Regions from separate parts of the Anabaena sp. CS-542/02 genome, predicted to be linked through region 3. Evidence: predicted binding sites of a transcription regulator. Region 3 holds the regulator's gene; each other region holds the start of a gene.
The links. Region 3 encodes HrcA, which represses chaperone genes, less so after heat shock. Its sites were predicted from a motif close to TTAGCACTCNNGANTCNNGAGTGCTAA; they were not measured.
Positions count from the first base shown of each region.

Region 1: groL (chaperonin GroEL) is a predicted target of HrcA. The motif match lies at 1,894-1,920, and genes of this name have one in related genera.
Region 2: groES (co-chaperone GroES) is a predicted target of HrcA. The motif match lies at 1,334-1,360, and genes of this name have one in related genera.

Region 1 covers NZ_JAQMTM010000002.1:2,697-5,982, forward strand. The annotation lists gene fabG (3-oxoacyl-[acyl-carrier-protein] reductase) at 1-711, shown strand, start outside; gene PN447_RS00135 (MraY family glycosyltransferase) at 712-1,794, opposite strand; gene groL (chaperonin GroEL) at 1,953-3,286, shown strand, end outside.
Region 2 covers NZ_JAQMTM010000083.1:27,071-30,356, reverse strand. The annotation lists gene PN447_RS09405 (response regulator transcription factor) at 1-344, opposite strand, end outside; gene groES (co-chaperone GroES) at 1,380-1,691, shown strand; gene groL (chaperonin GroEL) at 1,793-3,286, shown strand, end outside.
Region 3 covers NZ_JAQMTM010000070.1:1,619-4,904, reverse strand. The annotation lists gene crtW (beta-carotene ketolase CrtW) at 1-523, shown strand, start outside; gene PN447_RS07040 (DUF2834 domain-containing protein) at 481-1,122, opposite strand; gene hrcA (heat-inducible transcriptional repressor HrcA) at 1,139-2,236, opposite strand; gene PN447_RS07030 (rhodanese-like domain-containing protein) at 2,533-2,892, opposite strand; gene PN447_RS07025 (DUF3352 domain-containing protein) at 3,010-3,286, shown strand, end outside.

The DNA of each region.
Region 1 (3,286 bases), on a different contig from region 3:
ACAGGGGCTTCACGGGGGATTGGACGAGCGATCGCTTTAGAACTAGCTAAACAAGGAGCGAGTATAGTAGTTAATTATGCTAGTTCTAGCGGTGCTGCCGACACTGTAGCCGCAGAAATTAATGCCGCCGGAGGTCAGGCTATTGCCCTAAAAGCTGATGTATCCAAGGTTGATCAAGTGGAGGCATTATTTAACGCCACCATAGAAAAGTTTCAACGCCTTGATATTATTGTCAATAACGCCGGTATTACCCGCGACACCCTACTTTTACGCATGAAGCCAGAAGATTGGCAAGCAGTAATTGACCTCAACCTGACAGGTGTCTTCTTATGCACACGCGCCGCTAGTAAAATTATGCTCAAACAACGTTCCGGACGCATTATTAATATTGCCTCCGTAGCTGGGCAAATGGGTAACCCTGGTCAAGCCAACTATAGCGCCGCCAAAGCAGGGGTCATCGGCTTTACTAAAACCGTCGCCAAAGAACTTGCTTCTCGCGGGATCACAGTTAATGCCGTTGCTCCTGGTTTTATTGCCACAGACATGACCAGTAAACTTAGCAACACCGAAGATATTTTAAAATATATCCCTCTGGGTCGCTACGGTCAACCAGAAGAAATAGCTGGTATGGTGCGGTTCCTCGCTGCTGATCCTGCTGCTGCTTACATTACTGGACAAGTCTTTAACGTTGATGGCGGCATGGTAATGTAATCATGAGTGACTCCAGGTTCTTTGCCAGATGGTAAAGCTCAAGAGCATGACAATACTAATCGCAGTGGTCAATATCACCACCAGAGTCATGCCTTGTATTCTCATGGCCAGCAAGTTAAAAACTAAAGTGATACTCCACAGAGTCAAGGCAGCATGGCCTTGGGAAAATCCCCAGGCGAGTAAGCGGTGGTGTATGTGGTCTTTACCGGGGGTACTGAGAGGGTTTTTTCCTGCCAATAACCTGCGGATAAACACTTGTGTAGTATCCAATACTGGCAATATGAGAAATAAAATCGTCGGTCCGAGGGCAAAAATTGTATTTTGTTGCAGGTTACCTAAAATACTAGTTGCAGCTAGGACATAACCAAAAAAGTATGCACCAGCATCACCCATGATAATCCTTGAGGGGTGGAAGTTATGGCGCAAAAAGCCCAAAGCTCCACCCCCTAAAGCTGCCAGCACTAAAATAGCAGCCGCCCGATTGGGAAATTGGGCAGCAACCCCTAACAAACTCATGGCAGTGATAAAACTCACTCCCCCAGCCAATCCATCCATACCGTCCATCAAATTGATGGCGTTAGTGATACCTACTACCCAAAGTACCGTTATCGCCATGGAAAATAGCGAGTCTATGGGCGTGTTGAATCCAACATCAATGTTGATGCCGTTGGCATACAGCAACAATGCCGTGACAATCTGTGCCCACAGGCGCACAGAGGGCGGTAAACCGAACTGATCATCAATAAAACCAACAAGCACTAGGATGGAACCTCCTAGTAAAATGGTTAGGACTTGAGCCAAGACGCTTTGCAGGGCAATAGGTCGTAACAGGCTAGCTAGTACCATAGCGGCAATCACTCCCGCATAAATAGCTAAACCACCCGCATTGGGTAAAGGCTGCTGGTTGAGTCGTCGTGCATTTGGTTGGTCAGCCCAACCTACCCGCAAGGCAAATTTGCGTATTGTGGGAATCAAACGCCAGGTTACCAGCCAAGCCAAAAGAAACGTAAATACTACTGCCAACCAGCCGGAACCGCTAGGGTCGGCAATGCCGAGGGACTTAAGAAAGTTGTCTAGATTCATCCCCCAATTCAAGCATTACTGCCATTGTCCTATATGAGTATCAACTGTAATATTACTCAATTTTGGGAATTTGCATTTATAATCTGAACTGTTTGGTGATTAGCACTCTGGTCTAGTGAGTGCTAAATTGTCTAATGGAAGGACTAGAGAGATAAAACATGGCAAAAATTATTTCATTTGATGAAGAGTCACGGCGAGCGCTAGAGAAAGGTGTTAACGCCATAGCTGACGCGGTAAAAATCACCTTGGGACCTAGAGGTCGTAACGTCCTTTTAGAAAAAAAATTTGGCGCGCCCCAAATCGTTAATGATGGGATCACAGTTGCCAAAGAAGTTGAATTAGAAGATCCTTTAGAAAACACCGGTGCAAGACTGATTCAAGAAGTGGCATCCAAAACCAAGGATATCGCTGGTGATGGAACCACCACCGCCACAGTTTTAGCACAGGCGATGATTAGAGAAGGCTTAAAGAACGTCGCCGCTGGTACTAACCCCATCAGCTTGAAGCGGGGGATCGACAAAACTATTGAAGTGTTGGTACAAGAAATTGCCAAGGTGGCAAAACCAGTAGAAGGAAGTGCGATCGCCCAAGTGGCCACTGTTTCCTCCGGTAATGATGAACAAGTGGGCGCAATGATTGCCGAAGCCATGGAAAGGGTCACCAAAGACGGTGTGATCACTGTGGAAGAATCTAAATCCCTGACTACCGAACTGGAAGTAGTGGAAGGGATGCAGATTGACCGGGGTTATATTTCTCCCTACTTCATTACCAATAACGACAGGCAAATCGTAGAATTTGAAAACGCCCGCATCCTGATTACCGACAAAAAAATCAGCAGCATCCAGGATTTAGTTCCTGTGTTGGAAAAAGTAGCCCGTCTGGGTCAACCCTTGCTGATTATTGCCGAAGACTTAGAAGGAGACGCTTTAGCAACTTTAGTAGTCAATAAAGCGCGCGGTGTCCTGGCTGTTGCTGCTATCAAAGCACCCGGATTTGGCGATCGCCGCAAAGCGTTGTTACAAGATATTGCGATTCTCACCGATGGACAGATGATTTCTGAGGAAATCGGTTTAAGTCTAGACACTGCTACTTTAGAAATGCTCGGAACTGCCCGCAAAATCACCATTGACAAAGAAAGCACCACAATTGTGGCCGGTGGTGAGACCAAACCAGAGGTACAAACCCGAGTTGCTCAAATTCGTAAGCAATTGGCAGAAACTGATTCTGACTACGATCGCGAAAAACTCCAAGAACGCATTGCCAAGCTAGCAGGCGGTGTCGCAGTCATTAAAGTGGGTGCGGCCACAGAAACCGAACTCAAAGACCGCAAACTACGGATTGAAGACGCGCTCAACGCCACTAAAGCTGCTGTAGAAGAAGGGATAGTTCCCGGTGGTGGTACAACCCTGATCAACTTGACCGAGAAAATCGACGCCATCAAAGCAACCCTTCACGGAGAAGAAAAAATTGCCGCGGATATTATCAAACGCGC
Region 2 (3,286 bases), on a different contig from region 3:
CCTTTGTTCAGACCTTTAACTCGCTCTGCACTTTGGCCCTTCGCTGATAGGAAAAGCACGGGAATCCAGGCGGTGCGTTCATTTTGTCGGAGTTGTTCTACAAAAGTATATCCGTCCATCTCCGGCATGATGACGTCACAGATGATCATATCTGGAATATCTTGTTGAAGAATTCCCAGGGCTTCTCGTCCATTTTCGGAAGTGTTAACTTCATAGCCTCTAAATTCCAGGTAGTCCTTCACCAGCAAGATGAGGTTAGGGTCATCGTCAATCAGTAGCAGTCTTTTGTGATCTTTCATGCTGGGCTCTTTCATAGCATTGGCACTTTTCGCGCTTCGGTCCATCAAGGTGTTGAGTGGTTATCCTTTATGGTGGATCATTGAGGTGTTGTCCTTTTTCTACTTAACTTGCCTTTGCCTTCTGGAAGTCTTAAAAGTGGTGATTACTTTTGATCAGACGACGAGAACATGGGCAAACTTGCGGTAAGGATACGTAGAGCAGTAGTATTTATAATGCGCTATTATATATCGCTTTGAAAGTGGCGGGTGAAAAAAACACTGATTAAATAATCATGCTTCTAATTCACGAGGTACATATTGGCTGAAGATGACCCTAACTTAAAAAAACCGCCCTTTCAGAGGCTTACTGCTTTACTATATCCTGGTGATGTTCAGCCTTGACAAATGTTCGCAAGCAAGTAGAGGAGTTATCGGCACAAGATGGGTCAAAATGCATATTCTTGCACCACCATTATGCCTATCGAGTGTTTTGGGATGACTGGCTCAATAACTTCTGGTATTGCCGAGCAAAACCAGGAACCATATGGGTAGACCACCATTATCGGTCTACAGCAACAAACCCGCAAGAGATAGGCTGTAGTCTTATAGGTAGGATATAAGTGGGAGACTTCCTGTTTAATTCACCCTTGGGCTTTAGTCAGTGTTCCCAATATCCAAGACTAACTTGTTTTGCACAGAAGTGAGTAACTGTCTGGTCAGCACAGATAAAATTCTCTGGCTGAATTTCTGCCATTGCTCATATTTCTAGACAATTACTTAGGGCTTTGTCATCAAGAAACTGAGTAATTTTGGCGAGTTCACGGCGTCACCCTACCAGTGTAGTCTTACTCATCGAGCGGCACCCTGATTACAGTTTTATAACAATTTACCGGTTTTGCACATAAATTTATCTATATAAAAATATTCGTAACTTACCCAGCAAAACCCGATATATCGAAATGATGCAGTATTTATACTTAAGTAGTCCAGCCATATGCTGGTGCGGGAACCCGTACTCAATTAATTATTGCCATTTTATGCTGCTTTTAGGTAGATTAGCACTCAGGAGTTGAGAGTGCTAACTCTGGAGAAAAAATATTTATGGCAGCTGTAACTTTAAGCGTTTCTACAGTTAAACCCCTAGGCGATCGCGTTTTCGTAAAAGTGAGCGCCCCCGAAGAAAAAACTGCAGGTGGACTGTTTTTACCTGACAACGCCCAGGAAAAACCCCAAGTAGGCGAAGTAGTAGCACTTGGACCTGGCAAGCGTAACGATGACGGTAGCCGTCAGACATTAGACATTCAAGTCGGGGATAAAGTGCTGTACTCCAAGTACGCCGGCACTGATATCAAGCTCGGCACAGAAGAATACGTACTGCTTTCTGAAAAAGATATATTAGCAGTCGTTAACTAATAGGGAATGGGTACAGACGCGATGGGGCGACCCCCACGCCGAAAGCCCAACCCCTAAAGTCCAATTAAAAATCTTGACTTACTCCCTGAATAGACATACCTATGGCAAAGCGCATTATCTACAACGAAAACGCCCGTCGCGCCCTCGAGCGAGGCATTGACATCTTGGCTGAGGCTGTAGCTGTCACCCTAGGCCCTAAAGGTCGTAACGTAGTTCTCGAAAAGAAATTTGGCGCACCCCAAATCGTTAATGACGGTGTAACCATCGCCAAAGAAATCGAATTAGAAGACCACATTGAAAACACAGGCGTGGCTTTGATTCGTCAAGCTGCTTCTAAGACCAACGACGCCGCTGGGGATGGTACCACCACTGCCACCGTTTTAGCCCACGCCATGGTCAAAGAAGGCTTACGCAACGTTGCAGCTGGTGCTAATGCAATTTCCCTGAAGCGTGGTATTGATAAAGCTGCTACCTTCTTGGTAGAGAAGATTGCTGAACACGCCCGTCCAGTAGAAGATTCTAAATCCATTGCCCAAGTTGCTTCGATTTCAGCTGGTAACGATGAAGAAGTCGGCCAGATGATTGCCCAAGCAATGGACAAAGTAGGCAAGGAAGGCGTAATTTCTCTCGAAGAAGGGAAATCTATGACCACCGAGCTAGAAATTACCGAAGGGATGCGCTTTGACAAAGGCTATATCTCTCCCTACTTTGCCACCGATGCTGAACGCATGGAAACGGTCTTTGATGAGCCTTTCCTGCTGCTCACCGATAAGAAAATCGCTTTGGTACAAGATTTAGTACCAGTTCTCGAGCAAGTAGCTCGTGCCGGTCGTCCTTTAGTGATTATCGCTGAGGATATTGAAAAAGAAGCTTTAGCTACCTTGGTGGTTAACCGTCTGCGGGGTGTGCTGAACGTTGCGGCTGTAAAAGCTCCTGGCTTTGGCGATCGCCGTAAAGCTATGCTCGAAGATATCGCCGTTCTCACTGGTGGTCAGTTAATTACTGAAGACGCTGGTTTGAAGCTAGAAAACACCAAACTAGAAAGCCTGGGTAAAGCTCGCCGGATCACCATTACCAAAGACAACACCACCATTGTTGCTGAAGGTAATGAAGTTGCTGTTAAGGCTCGTTGCGAGCAAATCCGTCGTCAGATGGAAGAAACCGAATCTTCCTACGACAAAGAGAAGTTACAAGAACGTCTTGCTAAACTCTCTGGTGGTGTAGCTGTGGTCAAAGTGGGTGCAGCCACCGAAACCGAAATGAAAGATAAGAAGCTACGCCTGGAAGACGCTATCAACGCTACCAAAGCGGCTGTAGAAGAAGGTATCGTTCCCGGCGGTGGTACAACTCTAGCTCATCTGGCTCCTAGCCTGGAAGAGTGGGCTAACAGCACCCTCACCGGTGAAGAATTAACAGGTGCTTTGATTGTAGTTCGGGCTTTACCTGCGCCTCTGAAGCGGATTGCTGAAAACGCCGGTCAGAATGGTGCTGTCATTGCTGAACGCGTCAAAGAGAAAGAATTCAACGTTGGTTACAATGCTGCTACCAATGAATTTGTTGATTTGTTAGCCGCTGGTATTGTTGACCCTGCGAAA
Region 3 (3,286 bases):
CAACCATTTCATAGGTTCATTGTGCCTATTTCTGTATGGGCTTTTATCCTATCCCAAACTATTAAAAAAGCACTGGTTACATCACCATAATCCAGCCACAGCCAAAGATCCAGATTTTCATAATGGTAAATATAAAAACTTCTTAGCTTGGTATTTATACTTCATGAAAGGTTACTGGAGTTGGTGGCAAATAATCACATTAATGATTATTTATAACTTAGGAAAATATCTCGGACATCTGCCAGAGGATAACCTCAATTATTTTTGGGTAATTCCCTCAATCTTAAGTTCCCTACAATTATTCTATTTTGGCACCTTTCTACCCCATAGTGAACCAGTAGAAGGTTATCAAAACCCCCATCGTTCCCAGACTATTAGCCGTCCTATTTGGTGGTCATTTATCACTTGCTACCATTTTGGTTACCATTACGAACATCACGAATACCCCCATGTTCCTTGGTGGCAACTACCTCAAATTTATCAGGTATTTAATTCCGGTAACGGGGGACGCACAGATAAATAAATTAAGGGACCCAATAAAGGAATTAAAGCTATTAACCAGAAAAAACCCTGATTTTTCACACCCCGACGCGCCATATCATCCCCCAGTAATGTGGGAAATAACAGACAAAGTAGACAGAAATCTAAACTCATCACATGAATGAAACGGCTGCTTTGGAAATGCTGTATAAAATTTGCCACATCCCCTGTGTAACCATAGGCGAGGAGAATCACCACGACTATAGTTAAAATCACACCAGTCACAGGGGAATCTAGCAACTTGAGTAAGAGAGTCTTTCTACCAGAAAATACCTGATTGGGTGAGCGTAAAGCTAAGTAAGGTAAAACAGCAAAAGCCCCAACAGCAAAAGAAGCGACTGCAAAAGGCCAAGGGCGGATTTTTTGAGCAGTACCATCACTTAACAGTACTGCACTGTAAATTACAGGCCAGATGCCCATGAGGTTAAATAATGCTATGACTAGGGGGTTAATATCTTGCCATTTTCCCAGGGAAAGCCTTTGAATTAACTCCCAAGTATCAGGTTGATCTGGGGGAGCAAAAATAAAAGCATAGCTGAGAAATCCCAGCCATAGTAAACCAAAACCAATTTTTCTGAGCATCTTCTTGTATACCAACTTAACTAAAAGCGTCTGAAAGGTAGTCAGCAGCAGCAGTTACAACTGCGATCGCACTTTCATAGTCCAGGCGTGTAGGTCCTAATACTCCCACACTCCCTACAGGTAGCATACCCCGGCGATAAGTAGAAGAAATTAAAGTACAGGTGCGGATCGGCTCCAGGGGGTTTTCTGTACCGATGCGGACTGTTACCTTAGACTTACCCATCTCTTGGGTTTCCGGTTCAGCAAAGATCAACGGCCACAACTGCTCTTGTTCTTCTTCGAGTAAGTGGATAATGGTTTGTACTTGCTGTAATTGAGAAAATTCCGGCTGACGCAAAACTTCTGCTACACCCCTGATCATAATTTGGGTTGTAGTTGGTGTCATATGGCTGCGAGTGAAGTCTGTGACTGAATCTTTCAAGAATTGGCCATAGCGTTGGAACTCTTGATCTAATTCACTCCAGTCGAGGGAAGTTAATTCTAACAGACTGCGCCCCCGCAAGTGGGTATTCAAAAAATTAGAGACTATCTGTAATTCATGGTCTATTTTCTCTGGGTCAACTTTGGCTTCTTCCCCTGGGGGGCATAAATTGATCAGTTTGGAATGGGTTTCATAAGCATCTGTTACCATAATCAGCATGATCTTGTTGGCTTCAATTTGCATTAATTGCAGATGTCGCACAATTGCCATAGTGGTTTGGGGCATGGTAATTAAGCTAATACAGCCGCTGACTGTGGCTAAAATTTGCGCAGCACCTTGTAATACCGCTTCCAAACTCCAATCTTCCCAATGGAGGCGATTTTGTAGGGCCAGTTCTACCTCTTTTGCTAAAATATCCGCTCGCGTAGTATCTCGGAAAGAAGGTGTAATTAACTGGTCAACATAAATACGATAGCCGGAATCTGAGGGTATGCGTCCAGCGGATGTGTGTGGTTGGTAAAGTAATCCTGATTTTTCTAACACACCCATGACATTGCGAATTGTGGCTGAACTCACACCGAGGTCATACTCATCAAGCAAGGCTTTTGAACCTACCGGCTCCGCAGTGGCGATGTAATGACGTACTGTTGCCCAAAGTATATGCTGTTGTCGATTCGTTAACTGGACTTGCATAGGGTATGTTTGGCTGAAGGCAGATTTAAAAGTGGAAAAAAAAGGGTTTTAAAAGCAAAAAATCTGAATAATAGTTAATTAATGTAGCAGAATATTTAATTAGTTCAGTTTATTTTGCACTTGATTATTTAAGTATTATTGCATCTCTGTTTGGGATAATATGTAGTATAAATTACTTTTACCCAAAAGCCATATGTATGCTTAATTAGTGACATCTCAGACGGTATAATCTTGAGAGTAGCATTGCGGCGATGTCATAATCAGTTACACCTGGGCAATGCTATCTTGTCAATCTTTTAGTATTGGGGAATAGAAGAATCAACTAAGATAGAGTAGGCATCTATACCACCAGTAATATTTTTAACATTTGTAAAACCTTGAGCAACTAGCCACTGGCACATCTGGCCGGAGCGAATACCGTGGTGACATAACACAAGGGTTTCAGCGTGGGGATTAAACATGGTGGCGACTTGGTCACTCCAGTCCCCAAATTCGCTTAAGGGGAGGTTCACAAACCCGTCAATAGTAGCAGTTGCTATTTCTTGGGGTTCGCGCACATCTATTAACTGAATACTTGGATCACCAGAAGACAGACGTTGCGCCAGTTCCTCTACACTAATTGGAGTAATGAGTTGACCAGAAGGATTCCCTGTCATGAGATTTTTGTAAACAACCTATACCCTTTATGGTGACAGAAAATCTTTTTCCTGACATCAGCATCTATTCCCAAGGGAGTAGTAAAACCAAGTTACACAACTAAAAGCACTGTCAATATGTCTAATGTCAATAGCCAACGCTCATTCTTTGGTTTTTTGGTAGCTGGGGCGATCGCACTAGTAATTATAGCCATAGGGTTATTTTACTGGTTTTTCGCCAAGACCCCGGTTAACCTTGTTACTTCTACCTCTGAACCCCAGGCTGCTATATTCGTCTCCAAAGTAGCGCCGGTGATGGTGTCGTTACTGAATAATCCAGAGCGTCTGTGGGAGCGTCAAGGACAATTATCCCAACTCAAAACCAGTTTATTAGCTAAGACTGACATAGATTACA